3 regions of the Bacillus coreaensis genome follow, and region 3 is predicted to be linked to each of the others. Evidence: predicted binding sites of a transcription regulator. Region 3 holds the regulator's gene; each other region holds the start of a gene.
The links. The regulator LexA, encoded in region 3, represses DNA repair genes until DNA is damaged. The targets are predictions, from matches to a motif close to CGAACATATGTTCG.
Positions count from the first base shown of each region.

Region 1: the regulator LexA is predicted to act here: its motif matches at 4,527-4,540, upstream of uvrB (excinuclease ABC subunit UvrB).
Region 2: the regulator LexA is predicted to act here: its motif matches at 2,695-2,708, upstream of ACQ5H4_RS19220 (YhjD family protein).

Region 1 covers NZ_JBOCCY010000008.1:116,310-127,034, reverse strand. Annotated here, with positions in the region: gene uvrA (excinuclease ABC subunit UvrA) at 1-2,402, opposite strand, end outside; gene uvrB (excinuclease ABC subunit UvrB) at 2,410-4,389, opposite strand; gene ACQ5H4_RS14305 (CsbA family protein) at 4,684-4,911, opposite strand; gene ACQ5H4_RS14300 (alpha/beta-type small acid-soluble spore protein) at 5,033-5,311, shown strand; gene ACQ5H4_RS14295 (EAL domain-containing protein) at 5,555-7,918, opposite strand; gene ACQ5H4_RS14290 (DoxX family protein) at 8,120-8,518, opposite strand; gene ACQ5H4_RS14285 (MarR family winged helix-turn-helix transcriptional regulator) at 8,742-9,179, opposite strand; partial or broken gene ACQ5H4_RS14280 (methyl-accepting chemotaxis protein) at 9,453-9,995, opposite strand; gene ACQ5H4_RS14275 (universal stress protein) at 10,531-10,725, opposite strand, start outside.
Region 2 covers NZ_JBOCCY010000016.1:79,816-90,540, forward strand. Annotated here, with positions in the region: gene ACQ5H4_RS19205 (M48 family metallopeptidase) at 1-1,238, shown strand, start outside; gene ACQ5H4_RS19210 (IDEAL domain-containing protein) at 1,278-1,514, opposite strand; gene ACQ5H4_RS19215 (competence protein ComK) at 1,707-2,270, shown strand; gene ACQ5H4_RS19220 (YhjD family protein) at 2,293-2,667, opposite strand; gene ACQ5H4_RS19225 (S9 family peptidase) at 2,870-4,867, shown strand; gene ACQ5H4_RS19230 (TVP38/TMEM64 family protein) at 5,019-5,657, shown strand; gene ACQ5H4_RS19235 (AfsR/SARP family transcriptional regulator) at 5,680-8,916, shown strand; gene ACQ5H4_RS19240 (substrate-binding domain-containing protein) at 9,037-10,260, shown strand; gene ACQ5H4_RS19245 (ABC transporter ATP-binding protein) at 10,330-10,725, shown strand, end outside.
Region 3 covers NZ_JBOCCY010000002.1:485,729-496,453, reverse strand. Annotated here, with positions in the region: gene tkt (transketolase) at 1-1,640, opposite strand, end outside; gene ACQ5H4_RS05655 (DUF896 domain-containing protein) at 1,803-2,036, opposite strand; gene ACQ5H4_RS05650 (YneB family resolvase-like protein) at 2,151-2,831, opposite strand; gene yneA (cell division suppressor protein YneA) at 2,840-3,154, opposite strand; gene lexA (transcriptional repressor LexA) at 3,309-3,935, shown strand; gene ACQ5H4_RS05635 (CBO0543 family protein) at 3,978-4,529, opposite strand; gene glnA (type I glutamate--ammonia ligase) at 4,711-6,045, opposite strand; gene ACQ5H4_RS05625 (MerR family transcriptional regulator) at 6,081-6,488, opposite strand; gene ACQ5H4_RS05620 (methionine gamma-lyase family protein) at 6,628-7,899, opposite strand; gene hflX (GTPase HflX) at 7,913-9,169, opposite strand; gene spoVK (stage V sporulation protein K) at 9,272-10,195, opposite strand; gene hfq (RNA chaperone Hfq) at 10,419-10,658, opposite strand; gene miaA (tRNA (adenosine(37)-N6)-dimethylallyltransferase MiaA) at 10,681-10,725, opposite strand, start outside.

The sequences.
Region 1 (10,725 bases), on a different contig from region 3:
ATATTTTCGAAATAAACGAGTGCATCTTCCACTGTCATATCTAGCACATCCGAAATATTCTTACCTTTATATTTTACTTCTAGCGTTTCACGGTTGTAGCGTTTGCCGTGACACACTTCACAAGGGACATAAACATCCGGTAAAAAGTGCATCTCTATTTTGATAATTCCATCTCCACGACATGCCTCACATCGGCCACCTTTGACGTTAAAGCTAAAGCGACCTTTTTTGTATCCTCGAACCTTGGCTTCATTAGTCGATGCAAACACATCACGAACATCGTCGAACACACCAGTATAAGTTGCTGGATTCGATCTTGGTGTACGCCCGATCGGTGATTGATCGATATCAATGACCTTATCCAAGTGCTCGATCCCTTTGATTTCTCGATGCTGACCAGGCTTGATTTTTGCACGATTTAGCTTTTGAGCTAATGATTTATGTAGAATTTCATTGATCAATGTACTTTTTCCTGAACCAGAAACACCGGTTACTGCGATGAACATGCCAAGCGGGAACTTTACGTTTACATTGTTCAAGTTATTTTCCTTAGCGCCTTTAATCTCGACGTATCTACCATCACTTTTTCTTCGCTCAATTGGTAGCGGAATAAATTTCTTACCTGCTAAATACTGACCGGTTAGTGAGTTTGGATCCTCCATAACCTCCTGTGGGGTTCCAGCAGAAACAATTTGTCCGCCATGAACTCCTGCTCCTGGGCCAACATCAATTAAGTAATCAGCCGCAAGCATCGTATCTTCATCATGCTCAACAACGATCAATGTGTTCCCAATATCACGCATATTTTTCAACGTATCAATTAATCGGTCATTGTCTCGCTGATGAAGTCCAATGGAGGGTTCATCTAGAATGTACAACACACCGGTTAATCTTGACCCGATTTGTGTGGCTAATCGAATTCGCTGTGCCTCTCCTCCAGATAAAGTACCCGCCGCACGGTTCAACGTTAAATAATCGAGGCCAACATTGATTAAGAAACCAAGGCGTTCTTTGATTTCACGCAGAATTAAGTTAGCAATTTTTGTTTCTTTTTCCGTTAAGTCTAGATGGTCAAAGAAATGATGAGCTTCTTGAATCGAGAAGGACGTCACTTTCCCTATATGGTGGTTGTTGATTAGTACCGCTAATGTTTCCTTCTTCAGGCGGTCTCCTTTACAAGTCGGACAGTGATGCTGAGCCATGTACTTTTCCATTTGCTCACGAATATAATCAGAGCTAGTCTCCTTGTAACGTCGCTCCACATTTCGAATGACACCTTCGAATTGGATATAGCCTTCACGAATTTGTCCGAAGTCATTTTCGTACCGGAAGTAAATATCGTCTTCTTTTGATCCAAATAGCACTTTGTCAAACAAATGTTTTGGAAGATCCTGCACAGGAATATCCATATCAATTCCAAAGTGGTTACACACTGCTTCTAATAGCTGTGGATAGTATTGAGAGCTTGTTGGCTCCCACGGTGCGATGGCATGCTGTTTTAGGGATAACTCTTTATTCGGAACAACAAGATCTACATCCACTTCGAGCTTTGACCCTAATCCATCACAGTCAGGACAGGCACCGAACGGACTGTTAAACGAGAACATACGAGGTTCAAGCTCCGTGATCGAGAAGCCACATAATGGACAGGCATGGTGTTCGCTGAAAAGCAATTCCTCTTCGCCGATCACATCAATAATTACTTTTCCTTCCCCAAGACCAAGAGCGGTTTCAAGCGAATCAGCGAGACGGGCAGTGACTCCCTCCTTAACGACAATTCGGTCAACAACCACTTCGATCGTATGTTTCTTGTTTTTCTCCAGCTCAATTTCGTCTGAAAGATCAAGCATTTCTCCGTCCACACGAACACGAACAAAGCCTTGCTTTTTAATATCTTCAAAAACCTTCACATGTGTCCCTTTGCGTCCAGCAATAATCGGTGCAAGTACTTGGAGCTTTGTTCGTTCAGGATACTCCATAATTCGGTCGACCATTTGCTCGATCGTTTGGGAGCTAATTTCAATCCCGTGATTCGGACAGGTCGGGCGACCCACTCTTGCATATAATAATCGTAAATAATCATAAATCTCCGTAACCGTTCCGACGGTCGAACGAGGATTACGACTCGTTGTTTTCTGATCAATTGAAATAGCCGGTGAAAGTCCTTCAATCATATCCACATCCGGTTTATCCATTTGCCCTAAAAACTGCCTTGCGTACGCAGATAACGATTCCACATAGCGTCTCTGCCCCTCAGCATATATCGTATCAAATGCAAGAGAGGATTTCCCCGAGCCTGAAAGTCCTGTTAGTACAACGAGCTTATCTCGCGGAATGGTCACATCGATATCCTTTAAATTATGAGCTCTAGCCCCTTTAACTATGAGCTTTTCCATTGCCATTGATTCGTCATCCTTCCGCTTTCAACTCTAATATTAAATCACGAAGCTCTGCTGCTCTCTCGAAGTTGAGCGCCTTTGCTGCTTCTTTCATTTCCTTCTCCATATCCTCAATTAGCTTATCACGCTCTTTTTTCGTAAGCTTTGTAAGCTTTTCTGTTGTCTTGTACTCTGCTTCATTCTCAGCCGCATGTGTTGCACGAATGGCATCTCTTATATCTTTTTGGATTGTCATCGGTGTGATTCCATGCTTTTCATTGTACTCTTCTTGAATGGCGCGACGACGTTTCGTTTCTGAAATCGCAAGCTCCATTGAGTTTGTCATTCGATCGGCATACATCACCACATGACCGCGGGAATTACGCGCCGCACGACCTATGGTTTGGATCAACGAACGTTCTGAACGAAGGAAGCCTTCTTTGTCCGCATCCAAAATGGCTACTAACGAAACCTCAGGAATATCTATACCTTCCCTTAACAAGTTAATTCCTATAAGAACATCATATTTTCCAAGTCTTAGCTCTCGGATGATTTCAATTCTTTCGAGCGTTTTTACCTCAGAGTGTAGATATTGTACCTTGATACCGATTTCTTTCAAGTAATCTGTTAAATCCTCGGACATCTTTTTTGTTAACGTTGTGACAAGAACGCGTTCATTCCTCTTAATCCGCTCATGAATCTCACCGATAAGGTCATCAATTTGCCCTTCAATCGGACGAACATCAATCGTTGGATCAAGCAATCCTGTTGGACGAATGATTTGTTGAACCATTTCTGGCGTGTGCTCGAGCTCATAAGGTCCCGGTGTTGCCGAAACAAACACAATTTGATTGATCTTCTCCTCAAATTCTGTAAACGTTAAAGGTCGGTTATCCATCGCTGAAGGCAGACGGAAGCCATGATCCACGAGAACCTGCTTACGCGCTTGGTCGCCGTTATACATTCCACGAATTTGCGGAAGCGTCACATGCGACTCGTCAATGACAATTAAGAAGTCTTCTGGAAAATAATCGATCAATGTATATGGTGTTGACCCAGGTGGTCTTAGAGTTAAATGTCGGGAGTAGTTTTCAATTCCCGAACAGAAGCCCATTTCCCGCATCATTTCTAAGTCATAACGTGTACGTTGCTCTAATCGCTGTGCCTCAAGAAGCTTTCCGTTTTCACGCATGTCCGCTAGGCGTTCTTCGAGTTCCTTCTCAATATTTTCAATGGCAACAAGGAGTTTTTCTTCACGTGTAACGAAGTGGGAAGCTGGGAAAATGGCAACATGTTCTCTTTCTCCAAGAATCTCCCCTGTTAATGCATCAACCTCTCGAATTCGATCAATTTCATCACCAAATAGCTCTACACGCAAGCAATGCTCATCCCGTGAAGCCGGGAAAATCTCGACCACATCGCCACGAACACGAAATGTTCCACGCTGAAAGTTAATATCGTTTCTTTCATATTGAATATCCACTAAGCGATGCAAGAGCTGATTTCGCTCAATTTCCATTCCCGTTCTTAGTGAGAGCACAAGATCTCGATATTCCTCAGGAGAACCTAGACCGTAAATGCAAGAAACACTCGCAATGATAATAACATCTTTTCTTTCAAACAAAGAGGATGTAGCCGAGTGACGAAGCTTATCAATTTCGTCATTGATACTAGCATCTTTTTCGATAAACGTATCTGTTGAAGGAACATACGCTTCTGGCTGATAATAATCGTAATAGCTAACAAAATACTCGACCGCGTTATTCGGAAAAAACTCCTTAAACTCACTATAAAGCTGGCCAGCAAGTGTTTTATTATGAGCGATCACAAGTGTCGGCTTATTCACTTCTTTAATCACATTGGAGATCGTAAATGTTTTACCAGTCCCTGTTGCTCCAAGCAACGTTTGACGTTTTTCACCATTATGTATTCCATCAGCAATCCTTTGAATGGCTGCAGGCTGATCTCCTTGTGGTGAGTATTTAGAGACTAATTCAAATTGGTCCTTCACAAGTACTCCTCCTATTAAAAGTATCCATTAGAATTTCATCTATAGTAACTAGCTGCGACGGACCTGGCTGAGTAAATATCCTATATTTTCATATTAATCATTCTACCACAAATAAGGGAAAACAAACCAACAATATACGAACAAATATTCGATGTTTTTCGTTTTTACGATGAAGTCTGTCAGTCTCAGTCGAAAAAAGGTCAATCAAACGTTTGATTGAAATGATTCAAACACCCTCTGTAAGTGAAAATGGCATAAAAAAACTTGTCGAAAATTTTATCGACAAGCTTCTACCTACGATCGTTTTTTTGCCCTCTCTCGAACCATTTTCGAATACGCAAACCCAACCGTTAAAGACAATGCATCTACAATAATGAGCGATAAGGAATCAGTATAACCCTTATAAACCGATGCAGCTATTAGTGCAACTGTAAGCAATAAACCAATCACATGGCTGTATGTAACTCTTGTGAAAAAAATAACGAGAGCACCAGGAATAAAAAGACCCAATACATACTTCATCTCGTTCAACCCCTCTTTGTTACCACTTATAGTTCTAGAATATATGGTCAACTCCGGTTGCACAAGTATTTCACGTATGGAAAGTGCATACTAAGAAAAAAGTAAAAGGAGCATAACGAATATGGCTAGAAAAAGACGTCCATTAATCCCAGAGGCTAGAGAGGCATTAGATTCGTTAAAAGCAGATGTGATGAAACAGAGAGGGTATATGGTGCCTAACGATAACCCGGACCAGGTAAAATACGAAGTGGCAGCGGATATGCATATTCCACTGAGTAAAGGCAATAACGGAAATCTTACCTCCCATCAAGCAGGCAAGATCGGTGGCCAAATCGGTGGAAGCATGGTCAAAGAAATGGTCCGACTTGCACAAGAAAGAATGAGAAATCAAAACGAATAAAAATGCCTCTAAATGAGACATTCAGAGCAAGATGCTTGACTCCTGGGGGATCAGCGGGACAAGTGAGACCCCACAGGAGTGTCAGCGACGAGGAGGCTCACTGCCCGCCCCCCGGAAAGCAAGCGCCCGGAGCGGAAATCAGCCCTTTTCCCACCAATCCCGAACAAAAAAATGACAAAAGGCAGCGAGAAGAACTTCTCACTACCTTTGTCGACAGTCCGAATGCCTCTAAATGAGGCATTTTTAACTAGCATTACCGTATTTAGATAAAATATCTTCATAATTAGAACGCTTGACTGGAGGGGAGTAGAAATAACCTTGCACCTCGAAGCAATTCATGTTTTGCAGGAAACCGATTTGATTCGACGTTTCCACACCTTCTGCAATGACCTTCAGATTTAGGTTGTGAGACATCGAAATGATGGCAGATATAATTTCTTTATTGCTCTCATAATCAGCGATAAAGGACTGGTCAATTTTCAAACGATCGACAGATAACTTTTGCAAATAACTTAAGGAGCTATACCCTGTTCCAAAGTCATCGACACTTATCTCAACCCCGACTTCTCTAAGGGCAAGCAGGTTTCGATTGACTCGCTCCTCTCCACGCATAATAACACTTTCCGTAATTTCAATCTCAATATCACTGCCATCGATCTCATAGGAGGCTAAGTTTTTTATGATAAAATCGACAAAGTCTTCTTGGTAAAAATGAATGACGGAAATATTAATAGAAGTTCTAGGCACCGGCATGCCTTTCCGTTTCCACTCCCCAATCGTTTCGAATACTTCCGTAATTACAAATCTCTCAAGATCAATAATTAAGTTACTTTCTTCGGCGATAGGAATAAACTTACTTGGAGGAATAAATCCGTTCTCTTCATGTTCCCAACGAATGAGTGCCTCGGATCCCACCAATAGATTTGAACCCGTATCATATTTCGGTTGATAATAAACCGTTAACTTGCGATTCGCAATATCTCTTCGAAGATCACTTTCTATCTTTATTTTATTAAGTGATTGTTCCTTCATCGTCGCCTCATACACAACATATCGATTGGATCCTTCATTTTTCGCACGATACATCGCAAGATCTGCCGCCTTCAATAATTCTAAAATCATTTCTCCATCTTTTGGAAAATAAGCCACACCGATACTCGCTGTAAGTAAAAAGTCAAAGCCATCGAGTACGATGGGGGTTCGAAAACCTTCAATAATCATTTGAGCAACCTCATCATAGTCTGCTGGATGAGGTAGTAACGCAGCAAACTCATCTCCCCCAAGCCTTGCAATCGTACAATTTTCAGGCATGAGCTCCTCAAGCTTTTTCCCGGTTTCTTGAAGAATTTTATCACCGAAAAAATGACCAAAGGTATCATTAATCCGTTTAAAACGATCAAAATCAATATAAAAAAGATAAAAAGGTTTATTTTCATCAATCGCCTCTGCTGCCACTTTTTCAAGCTTCCGTTTATTCGGTAAATTGGTTAAATCATCGTGATAAGCAAGGTAACGAATCGTCTCCTCGGCATGCGTCTTCTCTGTAATATCTCGGACAATTCCATATACCCCGATCAGTTCTTCTTTCACAATGATTCGAACAGGTGTAATTCTAACATCAATAAAAAAGCCATCTCGATGTCGAAGTTTTACTTCAACCGATTGAATATCTTCTTGAAGGAAGCTTTGAAGATAGTGATTGAATTCCTCTTCGTCGCAGATTAATAGCTCCTTGAAATGCAATCCCTTAATCGCTTTTTGATCATAGCCTGTAAGTTTAAAGGCTTCCTTATTCGCATGCATAATGTTGCCTGACAAGTTTACGGCAAATACGGCATCAGGATTATGATTAAATAGTGATAAATACGATTGAATGTTACGCATCAATAAACGTTCACCAAACAGGTCAGGAACTAGCATGAAAGCAAGATTCGTAATGACACTATATGTAAAAGGCAAAAGCATAACCAATGGATTTGTATTCCCCACACCAATTTCTTCAAGATTCAGCATAGATACAACAACCATAAAAGGAACTCCTGCAAAAGCAGCTCCGCCAAGAATACTACCAACAAGTTTCCAACGAGACAGGAATTGATAGATATCCGAATTCGTTATTTGAATAAGAAAGCGAAGCAAGGAAAACATCGTTGCTAATGTTAAAAATACAGTCATGGTCCCTAGCATCGGCTTAATATCTAGATGATCCGAGTATAGAAGATAAAAACCAAGACTAAGTGTACCTAAAATACAAACCGTAACGAACAATCCTGCAAATATATACTGAATCGAACTATTTAGTCTCTGTTTCGTTACCCCAAGAGCAATATAAGATCCGATAAAGCAAAAATAAAAACTTAATTGAAAGTATAAATTGATATTTCCTGTAGAGTAAGGTAATTCCATTGCCAAACAAACCAATAACAACGCTAACCAAAAAGTAAAGCCAAGCATTAACGAGTATATTGCTCTTCTCATAAACGTATAATTTTCTAGCTTCAACCGACGACAAAATTCTGCCCCAAGTGTACAGCATATTATCGAAATGAAGATAGCAATCAACACATCGCTTAAATTGAACACATAAAATGTGGCAGACCCAAGCAAAGTAACCCCTCATCCCAGAGCAAAATTCAGTAGACTGCCCTTTTTCGACCTACTGTGGACTCCATTTTACCATGATTCGACAGTAATATCCTACTATTTTCGCAGGGAAAAGGGATTATTTATTCGATCAACGAATGAAAGACCCACCTGATTTGAAGGTGAGTCTTCGTCTAGTTTCATGATTCTCAAAATCGAGATAATTTAGAAAATAAATGCGTCGATTGCGTAAGCTCCAGGACCTGTTAATGCAACACCAATAGCGATAACTAATAACGTTAAGTTGTATTCATATCCATTTGCTGTTGACCATAACCCATTGGCACCGTGAACTTTTACAATGGACATAACCATAGTTGCAGCAATAAGTAGACCTGCAAGTGGAGTTAAGAATCCCACAGCAAAGAATAAGCCACCCACCAACTCTGCTAAACCAGCAAGAAGAGCCATTGTTACACCTGGCTTTAATCCAAGCGACTCCATCCAGCCACCGGTCCCTTTTAGTCCGTAACCACCGAACCAACCAAACAATTTCTGTGCACCATGACCTATGAATAATAAACCGATAACGACACGAATCAATAATAATCCTAAATCTAACATCTTGTAATTCCTCCTAGTTGTTTATTAAGGCTCTTTTCTAAACATTGTTGCTATAAACACACTTTTTAGGATTTTAACTATATGTTTCAACAGCCAATCAGAATTTTTTCATCCTTAGAAAAGAGCTACTCTCCCAATAGACCAATAAACACAGTGTTACACGGGGAAAAATCCGGCATTTGGGATTTTTCCAAAAACAACAATCTTTACGAAAACAGCTTTGTTAATTTGATAGCTCTTCTACTTTCTTCTTCGTTTTTCTTAGTACATCTATTAAACTGTTTACCTCTTGATGATCTAATGAAGCAAACATGGAATCAATCAGTACTTGATGCTCCGGAATAAGGGTATCCATTACTATTCTCCCTTTATCCGACAAAGAAATATGAATGGCTCGCCGATCTCCTGGACAAATATTCCGCTCTAAAAAACCCTTTTGTACCAGCTTATCAACTACATACGTCATCGATCCGCTAGCCACAAGAATGCTGCTCCCCACTTGATGAATCGTCTGCGTCCCCTTATGATAAAGAACTTCAAGAACCGAAAACTCTGTCACGCTTAGATCATGTTTTGTTACATTGGACTTTATACATTCTTGAATCGCCTTTGTTGTTTGCATGAGGAGCAGAAAAGGTTCATTAGAACAAATCTTATCCATATGCTCACCCCCTTGTCTTTTTATCTTCGATTCAAATATCTTGAATATGAGATAATAATATTATGAATTCGAGATATTGTCAATGGGTGAGTGGCAATTTTTTTATGACCTGCTTGCCCTTGAAAAATTACCTCCTAATGTCATAAACATGACTTTATGACGTGACAGACCATTAAGATGAAATACATCAGGTCATAAGATGCCTTTTATGACCTGATGCACAAGTAAAACTAGCTCCACGAGTCATAAGACTAAGACCGCTTCATGCCATTTTCACTCTTCCTGACCAATCCCCTTAATCTGCATAATTCCTTCTTCCAATCGCTGATCAACAATGTGAGCGTCGTCGATATGTTGTAAAATCGCGTCATTTACTTTATTGAACACTTCTTTTGTCATACAGATTTCTTCAATGATATCTCCACTAAACGATTTTTGTTCTTGAATGGTGTGGAGAACCGATTGTACTTCGGTTTGCACCGTTTCAATCACCTCAAGGATATGATCAATCTTCGCGGTTGTTCCCGTACTAAGCTCAATTCCTTCATTAACAACTGTCAGACTTGTTTGTGTTTCAGTGAGCGCTTTGTTAATTTCCTGCTGAATACTTCTCGTGAGGCCGTCGATGTCCATGGTGCTTTTGGCTGTACTTTCCGCAAGTTGTCTCACCTCACTTGCGACCACAGCAAAGCCTTTTCCATGTTCTCCTGCTCGTGCTACCTCAATTGATGCATTCAAGGCAAGCAAATTGGTTTGTTCGGCAATGGCATGAATGACCTTGACAATGTCCTCAATTTCTTTTGAACGTATATTAAGGTGATTCATACTGGTTGCCGCTAAGCTCGATTGCTCCCCAAGCTTCTTGATCATTGTTTCTACTTTTCCAACAGACTCTCTACCCTCCTTCGACTCTCTCACCATTTCCTCCGTGGAATCTATCAAAGTTTGTCCCATCACAAGCATCTTGGTCGAAATTTGATTAGAGTGTTGACTGATTTCTTCCACTTTATCGAACCTTTTTTTAATTTTTTCGACGAGTTCTGCTAGATCATGATGCTGTCCATTCACAACCTCGTGCTGGTTCACTGTTGACAACAAATCCCCATACAAGCTATGTAAAAAATCCTCCATCCGGTTCTCCATCTCCTGATTTTTGTGTTTTGCTTTCATATATTCAGCTTTGAAAAAGTCTAATTCACTTTGTAATCTTTTGTTTTCACGAATGGTCCTAAACATATAGAGATGCCCCTTTTATCAAATGATAGTAAAATCATATCGCATTCAGATATCTCTTTTTGTGATATATGTCATAGGTACAAAAAAACACCAAGCATTTTTAAATGCTTGGTGTTCATTTCACAATTAGCACCGGACAGTTTGCTCGTTTGGCTACTTTATGACTCACACTTCCGAGAACAAATTCCTGCAAGCCACTTAATCCTCTGCTGCCAATCACAATAATGTCTGCATGATGATTGTTTGCATATTCAACTATCGCAGGGCCCGGGTCACCCTGGAGAATCGTTACCTTATAGGATACTTCATG
Region 2 (10,725 bases), on a different contig from region 3:
TTTGTTTATATGTACTCTTTTTTTACTGGTATTTATTTTATTTTTCACAATCAAGCTTGCCGTTTGAATACCAGGGAACGAAGGCAGATCCTGCTACTTTTTTAAATGAAAGAGAGTTAATGTTATCAGAAGAATACTCGAAAATTCGTAATTTCTTGTTTTTTATCTCGACCCCAATTGAATGGTTATTTTATTTGCTTATTCTATTGTTTGGTTTATCTAAGGCGTTCAAGCGCTGGTCGGAACAATCCGCTAAATATCGGATTCTCCAGCAAGCAATTTATTTAATTTGGTTGTCAGTGGCAGCCTTTATAGCTACCACTCCACTGAGCTATGTTAGCTATTCACTCTCAAAGAAATATAATATTTCAACCCAATCCTTTTCTTCTTGGATGAAGGATGAGTTGATTGATTTTTGGATTAATTACGGTACTTTGTTTCTTATTGTTACTGTGCTGTATTGGCTGATGAGAAAGAGCGGTAAGAAGTGGTGGTTTTATGCCTGGTTAATTTCCATACCGTTCACTTTATTTATGATGTTTTTACAACCTGTAGTGATTGACCCTTTGTACAATGATTTCTATCCACTTAAAAATAAGGAGCTTGAGGCTAAAATCCTTGATATAGCGGACTCGGCTGGAATTCCTGCGGAGCATGTATTCGAAGTGAATATGGCCGAAAAGACGAATGCCCTCAATGCGTATGTTACAGGAATTGGATCAAATTCTAGAATTGTTTTATGGGATACGACTCTTAATCGATTAACCGAAGATCAAATTCTATTTATCATGGCTCATGAGATGGCCCATTATGTGGAAAAGCATTTGTATATTGGGATAGCTGGGTATTTGGTGTTCTCCCTGCTAGGACTTTATATCATCTCGAGGTTAATGAGAGCGATTGTGAGCAGATGGGGAGAGGCATTAAAAATTTCTGCAGTTAACGATATTGGATCGCTCCCACTGTTTCTTTTGCTGTTATCGATGCTGATGTATGTATCAAGTCCATTTTCAAATACGGTGTCACGATACCAAGAGATGCGTGCAGATAAATATGCAATTGAAATGACACAGAATTCGGAGGCAGCGATTGGAACATTCCAAGAGCTAACAAAAGCGGGGCTTAGTCAGGTAAATCCACCTCTACTTGTAAAAATCTTCCGTTATGGTCATCCAACCATGCTTGAGCGTATTACAAGAATTGAAGAATATGAACTTGAGCAAAGAAATCAGCAATAAGAAGAAAATGGGGCCCTTAAAAGGAGCCCCATTTTTTTCTTAAGTCCCGAATCTCTTCGTCAACAGCTTGTATTCATTTGATAGCTTAAAAAACTCTTGTCTGTTTCTTTCGTCAATGGCTTGATCAATTCGTTTTGTTAGTTTTTCTTTTTCCGCTTTTAACAATGATTCTGACAGCAGCATCTCAACGTACAAATCTAACACAAATGATTCCTTCGCTTTTTTACGGTTCATGGCACTGGATTTCATTAGCTCTGTATAAGATTTTTCTTTCATTGAAATCACCTCTGATGTCTTTTTCATATTATATTTAACAATACAGAAAATATCAACAGAATTTTTAAAAAATTTAGAAAGTTTAAGTTTCAATTGTGAACTAATTCCGAATTTTTCACAAAATCTAATATTGTTTTTATTCAAGCTGATATGATAGGAGGTGAATCAAAATTGTGATAAGGAGATGAAAGAATGAGAATGCAGCATCAAAGAAATCTGGTAGAGGAGTACGAAATAAACCCATTTACGATGGTGATTATGCCTACTACATATGGGTGCAAAACATATTCAAAGGTATATGAAACAGAAGATACTTGCCTTTCCCCTTTTAAGCCCATTGAAATCATAAAAAAAAGCTGTCAGTTTTTTGGATCAAGTTATGAAGGTAGAAAGGACGGAGTTAGACAGCTAACTGGAATTACACACAAGGTCCCCATTCCTGTTTCCCCTACAAATTTCATCTGTTTTTTTCCAACCACTTCCCCCGATAATTCGGAATGTATTTGGCTTGCTCATGAGCATATCGTCGATTATAAAAAGGGTGATAAGAGTGAGACGACGGTCATGTTCACGAACAAGGAAGTCATGAATATTCCAATTTCCTACAACTCTTTTCACAATCAAATCTCAAGAACCCTGCTAGTACGATCCAAGTTAGGAAAGCGTCTAGAGGATACAAGAACCATGTATGTGAATTTTGGGAAAAAGATGAGGGCGTCAGAAAACCAACTGGATTACGGAAATTACGGCCATTAAGGCAACATGAACAGGAGCAGCTTTATGCTTCTGTTTTGTTTTTTTCTCGCTTAAATAAATAATACTCAAGCAGTTCTTGGACTTTGTTTCGAATTCTTGGATTAAAATAATTATGATGCTCTTCATATCCTTTATAAAGAAAGGTGAACATCGTAAATGCTTCGTCTTGATTGGACTGGTAAACTTTCATTTTATTTTTACTCATATAGCGCTTAATCTCACTAAGCTCCTTTTGGACGACCTTCATGGTTTCTTCAATTAAATGAAGATATGGTTCCTTTAACTTAATCGTACTTGTGTTAACACTTTGAATGTCACGGTTTAGAACGGTAAGTACCATTGGTAAGTAGATGGCCTGCTCAATCATATTTCTTTCTTCCGGTGGAATTCTAGTCATAATTATCGAACCTTTCAGACTAAAATAAGAACATTTGTTCCCTTTTATTTTATACGATTCACGAAGGAAAGGCAAGATGTTACCTTTAATGATTTTTTTGAAAGTTGTTGTGCGTTAGTTTGCGAAAAGAAAAAAGAAAAAATAAGTTTTTTAGAAGGAATAATATTTCTATTATCGAAATACATAAGTAAATATGAAGGAGATGATATGGGTGAATAAAAGAACGTTAGTGGCAGAAGATTTATATCTACTAAAGTCAGTAGCAGACCCGCAACTAGCAAGCAATGGACAAGACCTTGTGTATATTCAAACGTCAATCGATGAAAAGAAAAATGAGTATGTATCCAATATTTTTTACATGAATGTCGAAGAAGAATCGGAACCTGTTCAATGGACTTTTGGAAAGGAGCGAAATGTTTCTCCAAGATGGTCACCGTGTGGTGAGAAGATAGCGTTTGTTTCAACGAGAAGTGGTAAGGGACAGATATACATACTGCATAAAAAGGGTGGGGAAGCGAGACAGCTTACAAACATAGCTCATGGGGTGAGCAATCCGGTTTGGTCACCTGATGGTAAACAAATCGCTTTTACTACCGGGTTAAAACCTGGGGAAGAACTTAGTGAGAAAGAAGAGAAAAGCGGGGAAAATCCAAAACTTTTGAAGCCGTTAGTAGTAGAGAAGATGAAGTATAAATCGGATGCAGCCGGATTCCTAGATGAAAAAGTAAAACAGGTTGCGATTGTGAACGTCGAAAGTGGAGAAGTACAGCTGATTACTTCAGGCGATATGGATATCCATTTACAAAGCTGGTCTCCAGATGGAAATACACTTGCAGTATCAGCTGATTTAAGCGAAGATGCAGATTTTTCGTTCATAAATGATTTCTTTTTATTAGATATAAAAACAAAAGAGCTAAGAAGAGTGACAGAAGGTACAGGTTATTTTGGCAGTGCTAGCTTTTCCCCGGATGGAAAATATATCGGACTGTTTGGTCACGAAAGAGAATTTGAGAATGCAACTTTGACTAAGCTTTGGATTTATGATGTTGAAGGAGAAACATTATCTTGCTTAACGGAAAGCACAGACCTGCTTGTCGGAGACTTCGCAATCGGAGATTTTCATCAAGGGGTAGTCACTCCAGGCTTGCTTTGGGGGGAAAACAGTACGAGTTTTTATTTCTTGGCAACCGATCATGGAAATACAGTTCTGTACTATGGTTCCGTAGAAGGTGAGCTGTATCCAGCATTGCTTGATAAGCAGCATGTATACGGTGCAACTACGGGTGGACAAGTGAATCGAGCAGTCGTTGCAATCAGTAAACCAACGGAGCCAGGAGACATTTACTTGCTAGATGTACCAACGGGAGAGCTAAAGCAATTGACAAGTGTAAATAAAGAATTTCTTGAAGACGTCGTCCTCGCGGAAGTGGAAGAAATTGAATTTACGTCCACAGATGACTGGCAGTTACATGGTTGGGTCATGAAGCCTGCTTCATTCAATGAAGGTGAAAAGTATCCGTGTATTTTAGAAATTCACGGTGGACCTCACGCCATGTATGCCAATACGTATTTTCATGAATTTCAAATGCTAGCTGCAGCTGGATATGCGGTTTTATTTATTAATCCAAGAGGCAGTCACGGGTACGGTCAGTCATTTGTTGATGCAGTTCGCGGGGATTATGGTGGAAGAGATTATGGAGATTTAATGGATGCGGTCGATTATGCATTGAAAAAGTTTGACTATATTGATGAAAATAAATTGGGGGTTACCGGCGGGAGTTATGGTGGCTTTATGACAAACTGGATTGTTGGACACACGAACCGCTTTAAGGCGGCAGTGACGCAGCGCTCGATTTCGAACTGGATTAGCTTTTACGGAGTAAGTGATATTGGGTATTATTTTAACACATGGCAAATAAAAGCGGAGCTTGAGGACTTTGATACATTGTGGAAGCATTCCCCACTCGCCTATGTAAAAAGGATTGAAACACCTCTCCTTATTCTACATAGTGAAAAGGATTATCGTTGTCCAATCGAACAGGCTGAGCAGTTATACATTGCATTAAAGCATCGTAAAAAAGAAACGAAATTTGTCCGTTTCCCAGAATCGAATCATGAGTTATCAAGAAGCGGGAAGCCCAATTTAAGAATCGAGAGACTAAACCATATTCTTGGATGGTTTAAAGAATATAATCAATAAACTAGTAATTACCCATGGGAAACAAGTCCTGTGGGTATTTTTGTCATAAAATGGGCGAATCCATTCTCTTTTTCAATTAGGAGGTGTACAATATGAAAAAAAGGACCATGTTAGAATAATATGCAGCTTATTTACGTGAGGAGATTAAGTAATGGATGTAGAATTAATCAAAGCTTGGTTTACTCTTGAAAATATTATGGAATTAATAGAAAAATACCGTTCCTTTGGCCCACTGCCGGGAATATTACTTCCATTACTAGAAGCGTTCCTTCCGTTTTTACCACTTTTCCTTTTTGTGATGGCAAATGCGAGTGCATTTGGGTTATGGTTTGGATTTTTATTTTCTTGGATAGGTGCATCTGGTGGAGCATTAATTGTTTTTCTCTTGGTTAGGAAGTTTGGTCAAAAGAGAATATTAAACTTTTTAAAAAAGCATCCTCAAGTACAAAAACTAATGGTTTGGGTGGAGAACCATGGATTTGGCCCACTGTTCTTACTTTTATGCTTTCCTTTTACACCATCAGCTGTTGTGAACATTGTAGCTGGTCTATCTAAAATAAGTATTGCTCAATATATGCTAGCTGTTTTGACCGGGAAAATGGTGATGATTTTTACGATTAGCTTTGTTGGATATGATATACATTCCTTGATTACTCAACCTGTCCGTACAGCAATCGTAGGTTTTGTTATTGTCTTGCTTTGGTTTATAGGAAAAAGGATTGAGGCCCGTCTCAATCGTGTTGAAACGAGAGTAAGTGAGCCGGAAAAGATCAAAATAAAGGACCGTTAGTCAATAAAAAGGAGGGATGAAGATGAAAAGGTTTGCCCCTGTTATACAAACAAAACTAATTCCCCCTGCAGTAAAGGAAGGGCTAATTCGGCGGGCAAAGCTCACGAATAAAATGAAAGCGATACCAAAAATACCTTTAACGATTATTCATTCTGGTGCAGGTTACGGGAAAAGTACCGCTTTAGCACAATACATTAGTGAAAGTCCTCTCACCGCTTGTTGGTACACCACATCATCAGCTGATGACGATATTTTCCCTTTCTTGCAGTATGTAATAGCAGCCATTCAAACCATTCATCCTTCCTTTGGCAAAGAGTTGTCAAAACATATAGAGCTTATGGGACGTTATGTAAGAGAGGAAGAGCTTCATGTACTAACCTCATTATTTGTTAATGAAGTGTTAGAGATGAAAGAGGAATTTATTGTGATTATAGATGATTACCATCAGGTGGAGCACTCCTATAATGTGAATCGTTGGTGCGAGCTATTGCTTGACCATATTCCTGGAAACCTACACCTAATCGTCTCAAGTAGAACAAGACCTCTTTGGAAGTCGTTAATGAAAATGAAAGTTAGCCAATTGATGCTTGAAATTAATAAAACGGACCTCGTTCTTACAAGAGAAGAAATGGAATGGCTACTAATAGATAGCTACGGACTTGAATTAGATGAAGAAAGGTTAAATCAGATTGTTCGGATTACAGAAGGCTGGGTGATAGCCATCGGAATTCTTGCTACGCATGTGAAGGAGGAGGGAGCCTATTCAGAAGATTTGCTTTCCATTCAGGAACTCCCACTAGAGGAACTCTTTCAATATTTAGTTCAAGAAGTGTTTGCTAAGCAATCGGTTCTCATTCAGCAATTTCTTGAACAAACAAGTGTATTCGAGGAGATGGACGAAGAGCTTTGTAATACCATCCTGGGGATCCGTGGCACGAAGACAATGCTAGACACATTGGTTGAAAAGAACTTGTTCATTCAAAAAATGGGACTAGAAAAATATCGCTACCATGCTCTTTTTAAAGAGTTTCTTGAAGAACAACTGAAACAGAATAACCAATTGGCATATGTGGCCATTCATGAAAAATGTGCACGCTACTATGAGAGTCGAAAAGAATGGGAGTATGCTTTAATCCATTATGAAAAAATGAACCACTATGATGCAGTTGCCTCCCTTTTAAATGATTTCGGCCCTCACATGCTAGAGGATGGAAAGCTAGAAGGCTTATACGACAGAATAAAGAGGTTACCTGCTGAACATAAAGACCCTTTTCCTAGACTATGGTTTTTACAAGGTGAAGTCCTTCGATATCGATCAGGTTATATGGAAGCAGAAGCCTGCTATGAAAAAGCATACACCCTTGCAAGCAGGAAGGGAGATGACTTTGAGATTAGTAAAGCGCTAGAGGGAAAGGCGAAGATTTTATTAGATACGATTCAGCCACATCATGCGGAAAGATTGCTTTATGAAGCGATTGACTACCGTGAGAAAAGCAATTGTAACAATAGTAGCGAAGTTGGTTCACTTTACACCTTGCTCGCTGAAAACCTTATTAACTCAGGTCAGGCTCAAAAGGCAGAAAAATGGATTAAACGTGCGAAGAGCTTAAGCATGGATTACGTGGACCGCCATGTGGAAGCAAGATTGTTTTTACGCACAGGGAGATTAAAAGAAGCGAAGAGACTTCTGGAGGAAATGAAGATGTCAGAGGAAGGACAGAAATCTCATTTGCCGCAATCTCACCGTGAGACCGTACTTCTACTCTCCCTTGTTCATGCGTTTATGGGAATGGGAGAAGAAGCCAAAAAGCTCGCACAAGATGGAATTCAGCAGGGAATAACGAGTCAATCCGCCTTTTCGGAAGCGTGCGGGTGGATCCGTATGGGTCATGCTGTTCAACAGTTAGAAAAATATGATTTGTCATTAGCGAAAAGATGTTACGAAACTGCTTTAACGATTATGGAAGAAATAAGGGTCGATCGAGGGAAGGCAGAACCATTAATGGGACTTTGTTTATTGTATGGAACGGAGGGAGAGTTGGAGAGAGCACTGGAGGCTGGGCATGCAGCGTTAAGAGAAACAGAAAGGGTAAAGGACGTATGGCTTTCATCATTAATCACGTTAACGATGGGAATTGCTTTGGTCTATAATGAGAAGTATGATGAGTCCGAGCGGCTTTTTGTCCAAGCAGAGGAACTATCAAAAAAATGTAATGATGACTATGTCCGAATGTACGCCTATTTTTGGCAATCGTACGTTTTATATCAAAAGGGTAGAATGGAAGACTTTGAGGAGAAGATGACTCAATTTATTCATGAGGCACAGATAGGAAACTATGAGTTTGTGTTTCAAAAGAAAACTATTTTTGGACCAAGAGATTTACATATGTGTTCTCCATTACTCATTAAGGCTATGAAATTAGGAATATCTAATTCATATATTGGAAAGCTATTACAAGATATGGGATTGGTTGATCTTGACTCACACCCAGGTTATTCGTTGCGTATTCAAACTCTAGGTCAGTTCAAGGTCTTTATTGGAACGAATGAGGTTGAAGATCGAGCCTGGCAACGTGGAAAAGCACGTGAACTTCTACAATTGTTTGTAACACAAAAAAACCATCTGTTTCAAAAGGAAGAAATCTACCAAAGCTTATGGCCTGATCATGATGAAAAGCATGCGGTCAGGGATTTTAAAGTCGCATTAAATGCATTAAATAATGCGCTGGAACCCCATCGAAAGGCCAGAGGAAATCCCTATTTTATTGTACGCGAAGGATCATCTTATGGATTAAACCCTATAGCTGGTATCGATGTGGATGCAGTTGAGTTTGAGAAATGGGTGCAACTTGGATTAGAGGAACGGGAATTAGAAAAAGCGCTAGGATTTTTGCAAAAAGGATTGAATTTATATCATGGCCACTATCTACCGGAACGTCGTTTTATAGATTGGTGCATTAACGAGCGAGAAAGACTGCATGTTTACTTTTTGAGAGGGGCTGAGAAAATTGCTCAGCTGCATGTACGGATAGAGGAATATGACCATGCCATACATTGGTGTGAAAGGATACTTGATACGGATCGAACGTGGGAAGAAGCGTATCGACTGTTGATGTATTGCTATTACCGGAAAAATAACCGTCCCTTTGCCATGAAGTGGTACCAAAAATGCTGTGCGATCCTAGATGAAGAACTGGGTGTTTCTCCATTAGAGCCAACAAAGCATATGTACGAAATGATTGTAAGCACAAACGAATAAGCAAAAAAGATGAGGGGCATTCCTCATCTTTTTTTTTGTAACTAGTATGTAACTTCCTGCCTTTAAGATGGAATCAAAGCTCTTAAAAGCTTTTCCAAAACAAACATAGGGGGTTGGAAGATGAGGAAGTACTCATTTTTAGTGTTGCTCTTATTTGTAACGATTTTTGCCACTGCATGTAACTCTGAATCTACTAGTAAGAATGAGGGGGAAACATCGGGTGATAAGGAAAAGAACACAGAATCAATAAAGATTGGTGTTCTGGCTTCTCAAACAGGTGGTTTAGAAGCATATGGACAGCAAACCTTACGTGGATTTGAATTGGGTCTAGAGTACGCAACCGATGGTACAAACGAGGTTGCCGGCCGAAAAATTGAGTTTATTGTCGAGGACACAGAAACGAAGCCTGAGGTAGCCGTTCAAAAGGCTACGAAATTATTAGAAGAAGATGAAGTTGACTTTTTAGTAGGATCGTCAAGCTCAGGGGATACGTTAGCCGTATTACCATTAGCAGAAGAATACGAAAAAATTATGGTGGTTGAACCGGCAGTTGCGGATAGTATTACAGGCTCCGAGTTTAATCCATATATTTTCCGAACAGCAAGAAACTCGTCACAAGATGCCGTTGCTGGCGCAGCTGCAATTGCTAAAAAAGGAGTGAAGATTGCTACGTTTGCCCCTGATTATTCCTTCGGGTGGGACGGAGTTGAAGCATTTAAGGAAGCAGCAGTGAAACTAGGAGCTGAGATCGTGCATGAAGAGTTTGCTGATCCAGCAGCAACGGATTTTACATCTAACATTCAAAAAGTGATTGATTCGGATCCGGATTATTTATTTGTCATTTGGGCTGGTGCCAATTCACCATGGAACCAAATTGCTGACATGAAGGTACAGGAAAAAGGAATAAAGATTTCTACTGGAGCACCTGATATCGCTGCATTAGGAACGATGGAACCACTAGTAGGGATGGAAGGATTCTCTGTTTATTATCACGATCTTCCCCAAAATAAGATTAATGACTGGTTAGTAGAACAGCACAAAGCGAAATTTAACGGTGATGTACCAGATCTATTTACGCCAGGTGGAATGAGTGCAGCAATCGCGATTGTTGAAGCACTGAAAAAGACAGAGGGAGATACGAATGCGGATACGTTAATTGAAACGATGGAAGGAATGAGCTTTGAAACTCCGAAAGGCAAGATGACGTTTAGACCAGAGGATCATCAAGCTCTTCAAACTCTATATGCGATTCGCTTAGAAAAGAAGGATGGAGTTTCCTATCCCGTTCCCGTCTTAATGCGCGAGCTTTCTCCTGAAGAAACAGCTCCTCCAATTAGGAACTAATGGCAATACATGAACTTCGGTAATTCTTGCCGAAGTTCATTCCATATCATACGAACGGTGGTGAACCTTTTGGGAACGTTATTAGAAACCCGTGACTTGAGCCTTGCTTTTGGTGGTCATGTGGCTGTTGATGGAGTCAATCTGACTGTTGAAGAAAATCACTTTAAATCAATTATAGGTCCAAATGGAGCAGGAAAGACGACTTTTTTTAATCTATTAAGTGGTCAGTTACCTCCAACAAAGGGGCAAATTTATTACCGTGGAGAAGAAATGACGAAGCTCTCTCCGACGATGCGAACGCAAAAAGGAATCGGTCGTTCCTTTCAAATCACAAATGTATTTCCAAGTTTAAATGTACTTGAAAATGTTCGATTAGCCGTCCAATCTCAAGCGGGAATTCGATATCAAATGCTTGCCCATTTTAAGCGATATAAGCATTTAGAAGAAAAAGCTGTAGAGTGGCTA
Region 3 (10,725 bases):
GGAGAAATGACATAAGCACCTTTCTTAACGCCTTCGTACGCATTTTTATCCGTGTCTTTAATGGTTGGTAAGTCTTGTCTTGTTAAAACTAAAGCTGTTGGAAGATCAGTTGATTCAAGCGCAAGCTTCCAAGCTGCTGCAGTTTCATTACCATCTGCCGGACGAATAACACCTAAGTTTGGCATTGCACGTAATGCGGCAAGCTGTTCTACTGGCTCATGCGTAGGTCCATCTTCCCCTACTGCAATTGAGTCATGAGTAAACACATATGTTACAGGAAGACCCATTAATGCAGCTAATCTGATAGCTGGACGTAAATAGTCAGAGAATACAAAGAATGTTCCTCCAAATACCTTTACTCCACCATGTAGAGCCATACCATTTAACGCAGCACCCATCGCAAATTCACGAACTCCAAACCAAATGTTCTTACCTTCAAACGATTCAGGAGTATAATCGCCTACTCCTTTAATCATTGTTTTATTAGAACCAGCTAGGTCAGCTGAGCCCCCGATAAACGAAGGAGTGTTCTTAGCGATAGCATTTAGTGCTTCACCTGATGATGCACGGCTAGCAAGTGCTTTTCCTTCAGGATAAACAGGAAGGTCCTTGTCCCAACCTTCTGGAAGCTCCCCGTTAATAGCAGATGTTAACTGTTGAGCAAGCTCAGGATACTCATTTTTATAAGAATCGAACAGGTCGTTCCACTCATTTTCTTTCTTTGCACCAGTTTCCACAATGTATTTGTTGAATGTGTCGTATACATCTGAAGGAACATGGAAATCTTCTTCAAATGTCCATTGGTAAGCTTCTTTTGTTAACTTTAATTCGTTAGCTCCAAGTGGGGCACCATGAACATCTGATTTACCTGATTTGTTTGGAGAACCGTATCCGATTACTGTTTTTACTTCAATTAGTGTAGGACGATTTTGATCACCTTGAGCTTCTTCGATTGCTTTTGCAATTTCCTCAAGATTATTTCCATCCTCTACACGAAGATATTGCCATCCGTATGACTCAAAGCGTTTTGCAACACTTTCAGAGAATGAACGATCTAAGTCACCATCAAGAGAGATATCATTTGAATCGTATAATACAACTAAGCGACCAAGTTTTAAGTGTCCTGCTAGTGAAGCAGCTTCAGCTGAAACACCTTCCATCAAGTCACCGTCACCACAAATACTATATGTATAATGATCTACTACATTGTAGTTGCCTTTATTATAAGTGGCTGCTAAATGTCTTTCAGCCATTGCCATACCTACTGCCATTGCAATCCCCTGTCCTAGTGGGCCAGTCGTTGCATCTACACCTGGGGTATGTCCAAATTCAGGGTGACCAGGAGTTTTACTTCCCCATTGACGGAAACTCTTAAGATCATCCATTGTTACGCCATAGCCTGATAAGTGAAGAAGACTATACAACAATGCAGAACCATGCCCTGCAGATAAAACAAAACGATCACGGTTAAACCACTCTGGGTTTTTAGGGTTATGATTCATAAAGCGTGACCACAGAGTATAAGCCATTGGAGCAGCCCCCATCGGCATACCTGGATGGCCAGAATTAGCTTTTTCAATTGCATCAATTGATAAAGTACGTATTGCGTTAATTGCTAGTACATCTTTTTGTTCAAACATTTTTTCAACCCTTCCTATTCTTTATCTCAATAATCCCACTTTTTAATATTATATCTGCTCTATTATTTATACAACAGATTGCCTTAATAAATTTAGAAAAAAAGCATATATTTTTTAATTTTCAGTGTTTTCTATCATTTTTTGGTAAATAAATTTAGAGGATTAATGTAGTTTTTTACTATTTTTTAATCTCTTAAGCTTTTCAGGTGTAACATCATCACCCAAAGGATCAACAATTTTTACACCTTGGAGCGTTCCTAGCATAGATGATCGAAATGTTTGTAAATATTCACTACGAAGCTTTGACTGCTCCTTTGCTTCCGTCTCTGTTAATCCATCAGCTTTTGCTTTTTTTGCTAGTTCATTGATTCTAGCCATTTTTTCCTTCGGTAGCATCTCTTTGCTCCTTCTCTTTTAGTTTTACTAATAGAAATCATGTTACTAAAAGATATAGTCTTTGACAAGGAAGAAGCGTAAAGAGGTACGAATAACAAAAAATGCCAACGATCTTTATGACTTGTTGGCATTTAGTGAGATATTATTTTGATGCTTTAGCTCTTCTATGTATTCAAGATATCTCCGATTTACTGTAGCTTTTGAAATATCATAACCAAACCCTCTTAAAGTAGCAGCGATTTCAGAAAATGTTAAATCATTGTTTCGTAACCGTACAATCTCTGTTATCGGTACTTCAATACGTTCTCTCCCGGCATGAACACCTTTGTTTTTCAGATTTTTCTCTGGTCTGTAACCGTTTTGAACAGCTCTGTTCATTCCTCTTTTAATTTTACTATTATGAAGCTTTCGCTGATATTCTTCTACCATACTTACAATTTGCAATACCATAGAATCCGATTCGGACAATTGTAACTCACCATTATGTGATACACTGAAAAGTTTGATGTTATCCTTTAGTATACAATGAAGCAAAGCAATTTTGGCATTTCCTCTACCAAGTCTCGTTTCATCCTGAATCAGAACAGCATCTACTTTCTCTTCCTTTAATCGTGACAGCAGGAGCAAAATACCTTCTCTGTCAAAGTCATATCCACTCGCCTGTTCTTTTATCACTTCAACAACTTCCATTCCGTGTTGTTGTGATAGCTTCAATAATTCTTCTTCCTGCCTTTTTAGAGAAGAGTACTGTGATTCTTTTTCAGTACTAACTCTACAATAGATAATCGCCTTCATAATCCCTCCTATTTCGATGCTAGCTGAGTAACAGTGGAATCGTTTAATTCAACAGGGATATAGATCTTATCACCTACTAATAATACATTTCCATTAATATCATTGATTTCTTCCACCCAGGAAACAAACTCTGTTTCAGATAATGCATGTTTATCTGCATAGTCCTTACAAAGATCCCAAAGTGTTTCCCCTTCATTAATTGTTACAGCCATATATTTTTCCTCAACTGATTCACCATTAGAAATTACCAAAATAATAGACGATAGGATAGATAAGACAACTAGAATAATAGCATATGAGTATTTGTTCCATAAATTTTTCATGTAAAACACCTCTATTAGAATGTATGTTCGTATATATATTTACATTATAGACCGAACGTTTGTTTTGTGTCAACGATTATTCGAACTTATGTTTGTATGCACTGGTAGAACATGCTATAATAAAGTCAAGATTAACCAATGAGGGGCGGTAAGTATGACAAAACTATCAAAACGTCAGGTAGATATACTAGAATATATAAAAGAAGAAGTTAAACAAAAGGGCTATCCGCCTTCCGTTCGTGAAATTGGCGAAGCTGTTGGTTTAGCATCAAGTTCAACCGTACACGGCCACTTAGCTAGACTTGAAAGTAAAGGGTATATCCGCAGAGACCCTACAAAGCCACGAGCAATTGAAATTCTGGATCTTGATGAGGTAGTAAGTAATATACCAAAATATAATATTGTTAACGTTCCTGTAGTCGGAAAAGTAACTGCGGGTATACCTATAACTGCAATCGAGAATGTGGAAGAGTATTTTCCTCTCCCAGAACGTCTTGCCCCTGCGGATGAACAAGTATTTATGCTTGAGGTTATGGGAGACAGTATGATTGAGGCCGGTATCCTTGATGGTGATTACGTGATCGTGAAGCAGCAGCAAACAGCGAATAACGGTGATATCGTTGTTGCCATGACTGAGGAAGATGAAGCGACAGTTAAGAGGTTCTTCAAAGAAAAGGACTATGTTCGTTTGCAGCCGGAGAACTCATCCCTAGCACCAATTATCCTACGAAATGTGTCTATTCTCGGAAAAGTTATTGGAGTATATCGTCATATTCATTAATTAGTGAAAGCAAGCATCGAATGATGCTTGCTTTTCTTATTATCACAATGGCTCAAAGCTCTTTCTTCGACTAAACCAATGAGCCACAAGATACAAGAACAAGATGATAAAGAATGAATAGGTATAAGCCCAATCTATTTTCTTATACATATCCATCAACGCCATTAATGGCATCCCAATGTATGTACTGATACCAGCTAGAATAATTCCCTTTATAAATGGATTAACGTTCGGCCTGTATTGAAGGAAAAACAAAATAAGGACCGGCATAAGAGAATAACGAAACGAATAACTTATTGTTGGAATTGGAATGGCTTTTACTGGATAAGCCCATCTTCCATATTCCACTCCTAACGCATCAATTGTTGTAGATAGTATCATTACGATAAATACTGAAAAAAGCAATCGTGCTGAGCTCTCCCTTTTACGGAATATTGCCCAGAGTACCCATGGAACAATGATCATTAACACAGCCACCCACCATTGCCAAGTGAAAAAAAAGGCTTTTATGGTCGCATCTTTAATTAGAAGATTTCCATCCTTAATTAAGTCAGATCCTTTTCCCACTTGTTTGAGACCATCTTGAAACTTCATTATTTTTCCCCCGTAATATAACTTCAAATAACTGTAATTGGTTGTATTATTTGGTAAAATTGAGATTTTTATTCACGCACCTTAAATCGTTTCAAGTTTGTTTCATAACCGTCCCCCACCATTAACAACATACAAAAAACCCTCAAACACATTAAAGTGTTTGAGGGTTTCTATGAACGGATTAATACATTGACATGTATTGTTCTCTTTCCCATGGATGTACTTGCGTACGGAACATATCCCACTCGATCTCTTTTGCTTCTACGAAGTGTTCGAAGATATGCTCTCCAAGAGCGTAAACCATTGTTTCGTCTGACTTTAAGTTATCTAAAGCAGCAGCAAGTGTAGCTGGTAGATCTTCGATACCTACAGCTTGACGCTCTTCTTTGTTCATAACGTAGATGTTGCGGTCAACTGGAGCTGGTGGTGTTAAAGAGTTCTTCACTCCGTCAAGTCCTGCAGCAAGTAATACAGCCATTGCTAAGTAAGGATTAGCAGCTGGGTCAACGCTACGTACTTCTACACGAGTGGAAATTCCACGAGAAGCAGGGATACGGATTAGCGGTGAACGGTTTCTAGCAGACCACGCAACATAGCAAGGTGCTTCGTAACCAGGTACTAAACGCTTATAAGAGTTTACAGTTGGGTTTGTTACAGCTGTAAAGTTTGGAGCATGCTTAATGATACCAGCGATGAACTGACGAGCAGTGTCACTTAGTTCTAAGTTTCCAGTTGGATCGAAGAATGCATTCTTGCCTTCTTTGAATAAAGAAACGTTACAGTGCATTCCAGAACCATTTACTCCGAATAATGGCTTCGGCATGAATGTAGCATGTAGACCGTGCTTACGTGCAATTGTTTTAACAACAAGCTTGAACGTTTGGATTTGGTCACAAGCACTTAAAGCATCAGCATATTTGAAGTCGATTTCGTGTTGGCCTGGAGCTACCTCATGGTGAGATGCTTCAATTTCAAAGCCCATTTCTTCAAGCTCTAACACGATATCACGACGGCAATTTTCACCAAGGTCTGTTGGAGCAAGGTCAAAGTATCCACCGTTGTCGTTTAATTCAAGTGTAGGCTCTCCAGCTTGGTCAAGCTTGAATAAGAAGAATTCTGGCTCAGGTCCAAGATTGAAATCTGAGAATCCTAAGTCTTGCATTTCTTTAATAATTCTTCTTAAGTTGTTACGTGGGTCACCAGCGAATGGAGTTCCATCTGGATTGTAGATGTCACAGATTAAACGTGCCACTTTACCTTTTTCAGCTGTCCAAGGGAAAACTACCCATGTGTCTAAGTCTGGATATAAGTACATGTCTGACTCTTCGATACGAACGAAACCTTCGATAGAAGAACCGTCAAACATCATTTTGTTGTCTAAAGCTTTTTCAAGCTGACTGATAGGAATCTCAACGTTTTTGATTGTTCCTAAGATGTCAGTGAATTGCAGACGAATAAACTTAACATTTTGTTCTTCTGCCATTCTTGTAATATCATCTCTTGTAAACTTAGCCATTTTGTTTCCTCCCTTGAATAGTAAATCTCTTTTTATTAATGGAAAAAGCGTGACATATCACCTTGACGCAACGACGAGCGATTAAAACGGCCAGCATGCATAAGCTCTGAGCGCAACATTTTACGTAACTCATCATCGGACAGATCACGTCTTGCTTTTTCTGCTTCCTTCACTATTTCTTCTGATAGCACCTGTTGCTCTTTCACAGAAAAAATTTGCTTAATTCCTGCAAGATTCACACCTTGCTCGATCAAATCTTTTATTTCTAAAAGCTGATCAATGTCATTCAAAGAAAACATTCTTCTGTTTCCCTCAGTTCTTGCCGGAGAGATCAATTGGTGCTCTTCATAATATCGAATTTGTCTTGCAGATAGTTCTGTAAGCTGCATCACAATTCCAATTGGAAATAATGGCATGGAACGACGGATATCACTTCCGCTCATTTGCTGTCCCTCCATTTCTTTCTTTCATATTTTTATTATATGAAATGTCAGTTTTTCTGTCAACATAATGTTAGTTTATATAACATGGAATTTTTGTAGAAAAAGAGAAATATTAAAACTCTCTATATAATCCTACTACTTAATTGAAATCAATTAGTTGTTTTTCAGCTAATCGGTTCAACGCGATCAGTATAGCCATTTTCACATGAGAATAGGTTAGTCCTCCCTGTACATAAGCAACATACGGTGGTCGTATTGGTCCATCGGCGCTTAATTCAATACTTGCACCTTGTATAAATGTTCCCGCAGCCATGATCACATCATCTTCATAACCAGGCATATAAGCTGGGTATGCCGTAACATGTGAATTAATAGGAGAAGCAAATTGAATCGCTTGGCAAAAGGCAATCATTTTCTCTTTGTCATCAAATTGAACCGATTGAATCAAATCTGTCCGTTCTGCATTCCAGGCTGGATTTGTGTTCATCCCTAATCTGTCAAGCATAGCTGAGGTAAATACAGCACCCTTTAATGCTTGTCCAACCACATGCGGTGCCAAAAAGAAGCCTTGATACATTTCTTGAAGGCTATAAAGAGAGGCACCCGCTTCAGCTCCGATACCCGGTGAGGTCATCCTATAGGAACATGCTTCAACATATTTTTCTTTTCCAACGATATAACCCCCAGTTTTGGCAAGCCCACCACCTGGGTTCTTAATTAAGGATCCTGCCATCAAGTCAGCGCCAACATGGCAAGGCTCTAATAACTCTACAAACTCACCATAACAATTATCAACAAATACGACAACATCTTCTTTTATATTTTTAACAAATTTAATCATGTCTTCAATTTGATCGATGGTAAAAGATGGTCGGTTTGCATAGCCTTTGGAACGTTGAATACCGATCATTTTTGTATTTGGCTTGATCAGTGTTTTTACATGTTCGTAATTGACCTGTCCATCCTCTTTTAAATCTACAGTTTGATAAGATATTCCAAATTCCTTTAAGGAACCTACACCATTCCCACGTATCCCTACAATTTCCTCCAAAGTGTCATACGGTTTTCCTGTTATGTAAAGCAGCTCATCTCCTGGTCGTAATACACCAAATAAAGCGATTGAAATTGCATGAGTTCCGGAGATGATTTGTGGACGCACTAGACCTGCTTCTCCACCTAACACATCGGCATAAATTTGCTCTAATGTATCCCTACCAATATCATCATATCCATATCCTGTGGAAGGGATAAAGTGTGAATCACTTACTTGATGGCGCTGGTAGCTTTCTAAAACGCGAAACTGATTCGCTTCCACCGTCTCATCAATTTGTTTATGCTTCGTAAAAATTTGCTCTTCGACCTGCCGAACGATCGGCTTTAATGCTTCCCCAAATGTGAAATGCTGATACATGTTGTTCTCCTAACTAAATACTGTATTGATTAATTTGTCCTAATATTTGGTGATCATTGAGTACATATCCTTTGCACAGATACATATCTTTTTCTTCCTCGAATGCTAACTCCCTTAAAATGGTGTCATTTTTTAATTGGGCTAACAGTTTTCCTTCTGTGGAAGGAACCTCAACTTGGTAAAATTTCATTTCTGAAATAATCACCTGTTCTATTTTTTGCTTTAATAAAAAGCGATCTTCCTCGCTAAATGCTGAAATCTGCAGTGTTTCTGTTTTAGCGGTTGGAACGAAGTCAGGATTTTTCAAGTCTCTCTTATTATAAACGGTTAACTGAGGAATTTGTTGTATATCCAGATCCTCCAATAACTTATGTACTGTTTGCTCATGCTGATATGAATCCGCACTCGACATATCAACAACGTGTAAAAGAAGATCAGCTTCTCTTACTTCTTCTAATGTTGATCGAAAGGCAGCAATCAAGGTCGTTGGAAGGTCTTGAATAAATCCAACCGTATCTGTTAGTAACGTACTAAATCCACTTGGAAGAATCATTTTTCTCGTCATCGGGTCAAGTGTAGCAAACAATTGATTTTCCTCAAACGAATCCGCTTCTGTTAAACGATTGAATAATGTCGATTTACCTGCATTCGTATACCCGACTAACGCCACTTGAAAGGCTTTATTCTTTTTCCGACGTTCACGATATCGATCACGATGCTGCACGATCACTTTGAGTTGTGCTTTAATATCGTCAATTCGTCTTCGTATATGTCTTCGATCGGTCTCGAGCTGGGTTTCCCCCGGACCTCTCGTCCCAATTCCTGCACCAAGTCGTGAAAGTTGCGTACCTTGCCCACCCAAGCGCGGAAGAAGATATTGAAGCTGAGCCAATTCCACTTGAAGCTTCCCTTCTTTAGAACGTGCACGTTGGGCAAAAATATCTAAAATTAACTGAGTTCGGTCAATTATTCTTGCTGAGATGTCTTTAGATAAATTTCGCACCTGACTTGGCGAAAGCTCATCATTGAATATGATGATATTCGCTTCCGTTTCCTCCTCTAATGCTCTCAACTCTTCAACTTTTCCTTTACCTATGTATGTAGATGGATGGATTCTGTCTCTTTTTTGAGAAAATGTTGCTTGTACAGTACCTTTTGCGGTTTCTGTTAAAGAAGCTAGCTCCTCCATAGAATAGTGAAATCTTTCATCATCCTCTACGGTTTGACAACCTACGAGAATCACCTTTTCATACTCATGCTTTTGCTCCAAGAAATCACCTCATCGTCCTTTTTTATATCATACCAAATATTCGTTTTTAATACTAATTCACTTCAAATCAAACAAGGCAGGCTACTGTTAGCCTGCCCCATTTTACTCATCTTCTTCAAAGATAAGATCATTGCTTCGTATCGTCATTAAATCATGCCGGTCGAAGTTACTTAACATTAACAATCTCATTGCCTGAGCTCGAATCGATTTTTCAAGAACGTTTCTAACGTATCTCCCGTTCGAAAACCCAGCTGGGCTAAACGCAGATTTCACCCAAATGAGATGATCGCGAAGCTTTTTTTCTGCTTCATGGCTTAATGTATATTCCTTTTCCTTCAGCATTCTCTGCCCTATTTCCATAAGTTGCTCAATGCTGTAATCTGGAAAATCAATGACAAGGGGAAACCGAGAATGTAATCCTGGATTGAGCGTGAGAAAATCATCCATTTCTCTCGAATAACCAGCCAATATTAGGATGAATTCATGTTGTTTATCTTCCATATGTTTGACGAGTGTGTCAATGGCTTCTTTACCAAAGTCCTTCTCCCCGCCTCTTCCGAGAGAATAGGCTTCATCAACAAATAGAATCCCCCCGAGCGCCTTCTTTACGAGATCTCTTGTTTTTTGGGCAGTATGTCCGATGTATTCACCGACTAGATCGGCCCGTTCCGCTTCAATTAGATGACCTTTGGAAAGGACATTCATACGTAAAAATAACTTTCCAATCAACCTGGCAACAGTAGTTTTTCCTGTTCCAGGATTTCCTTTAAACATCATATGGAGCGCTTGTTTTCCCGCTTTTAATCCAGCTTCTTCCCTTTTCTTGTTCACATATATCCATGCGTAAATTTCCTTAATCATTCGTTTCATTTCTTCCATTCCAACAAGCGCACCAAGTTCTTCCTCTATCTCCTTTAATGCTGCATGCTCTGGGGGAATGGCCTTTGGAGCCACATATGGTTCGGCAACAGTGGGTTTACGTTTCTGAGAATTTAAGACAATGCTGATTTGTCCATTGTTTTTCATTCGAATTGGTTGGTCCAAAGCTTTCACCTCACATTATAAAACAGTATACGCGCTTGGTGCATGAATTGTGACAATAGCCTATTTTTTAGTTATGTTCACCTTCTGGTAGTAGCGCATGCTTTTCCCATTATTTAAGCGATTACTCTATATGTATTCAGAAAAATTCATTTTAGAAATCAAAGACCCGCTTCCATGAAGAAAGCGGGTCATGAATGAAGTTCCATTATTGCTGCTGTGGACCTTCTAAATCAATTTGTACATTGCGCAGTGGAGAAAAAGTAGAAATGGCATGCTTATATACAAGCTGTTGCTTCCCTTCCGATTCAAACAGAACCGTAAAGTTGTCAAAGCCTTTGATTTGTCCTCTTAATTGGAAGCCATTCAACAAAAACACTGTTACACTTGTACTGTCTTTACGAAGTTGATTTAAAAATTGATCCTGGATATTAATGGCTTGCTTCATAATAAATCCTCCTCTTTTATCTCTATTCATATGTATTCGATTTTATTTTTAGCTTTCCTTCAATATA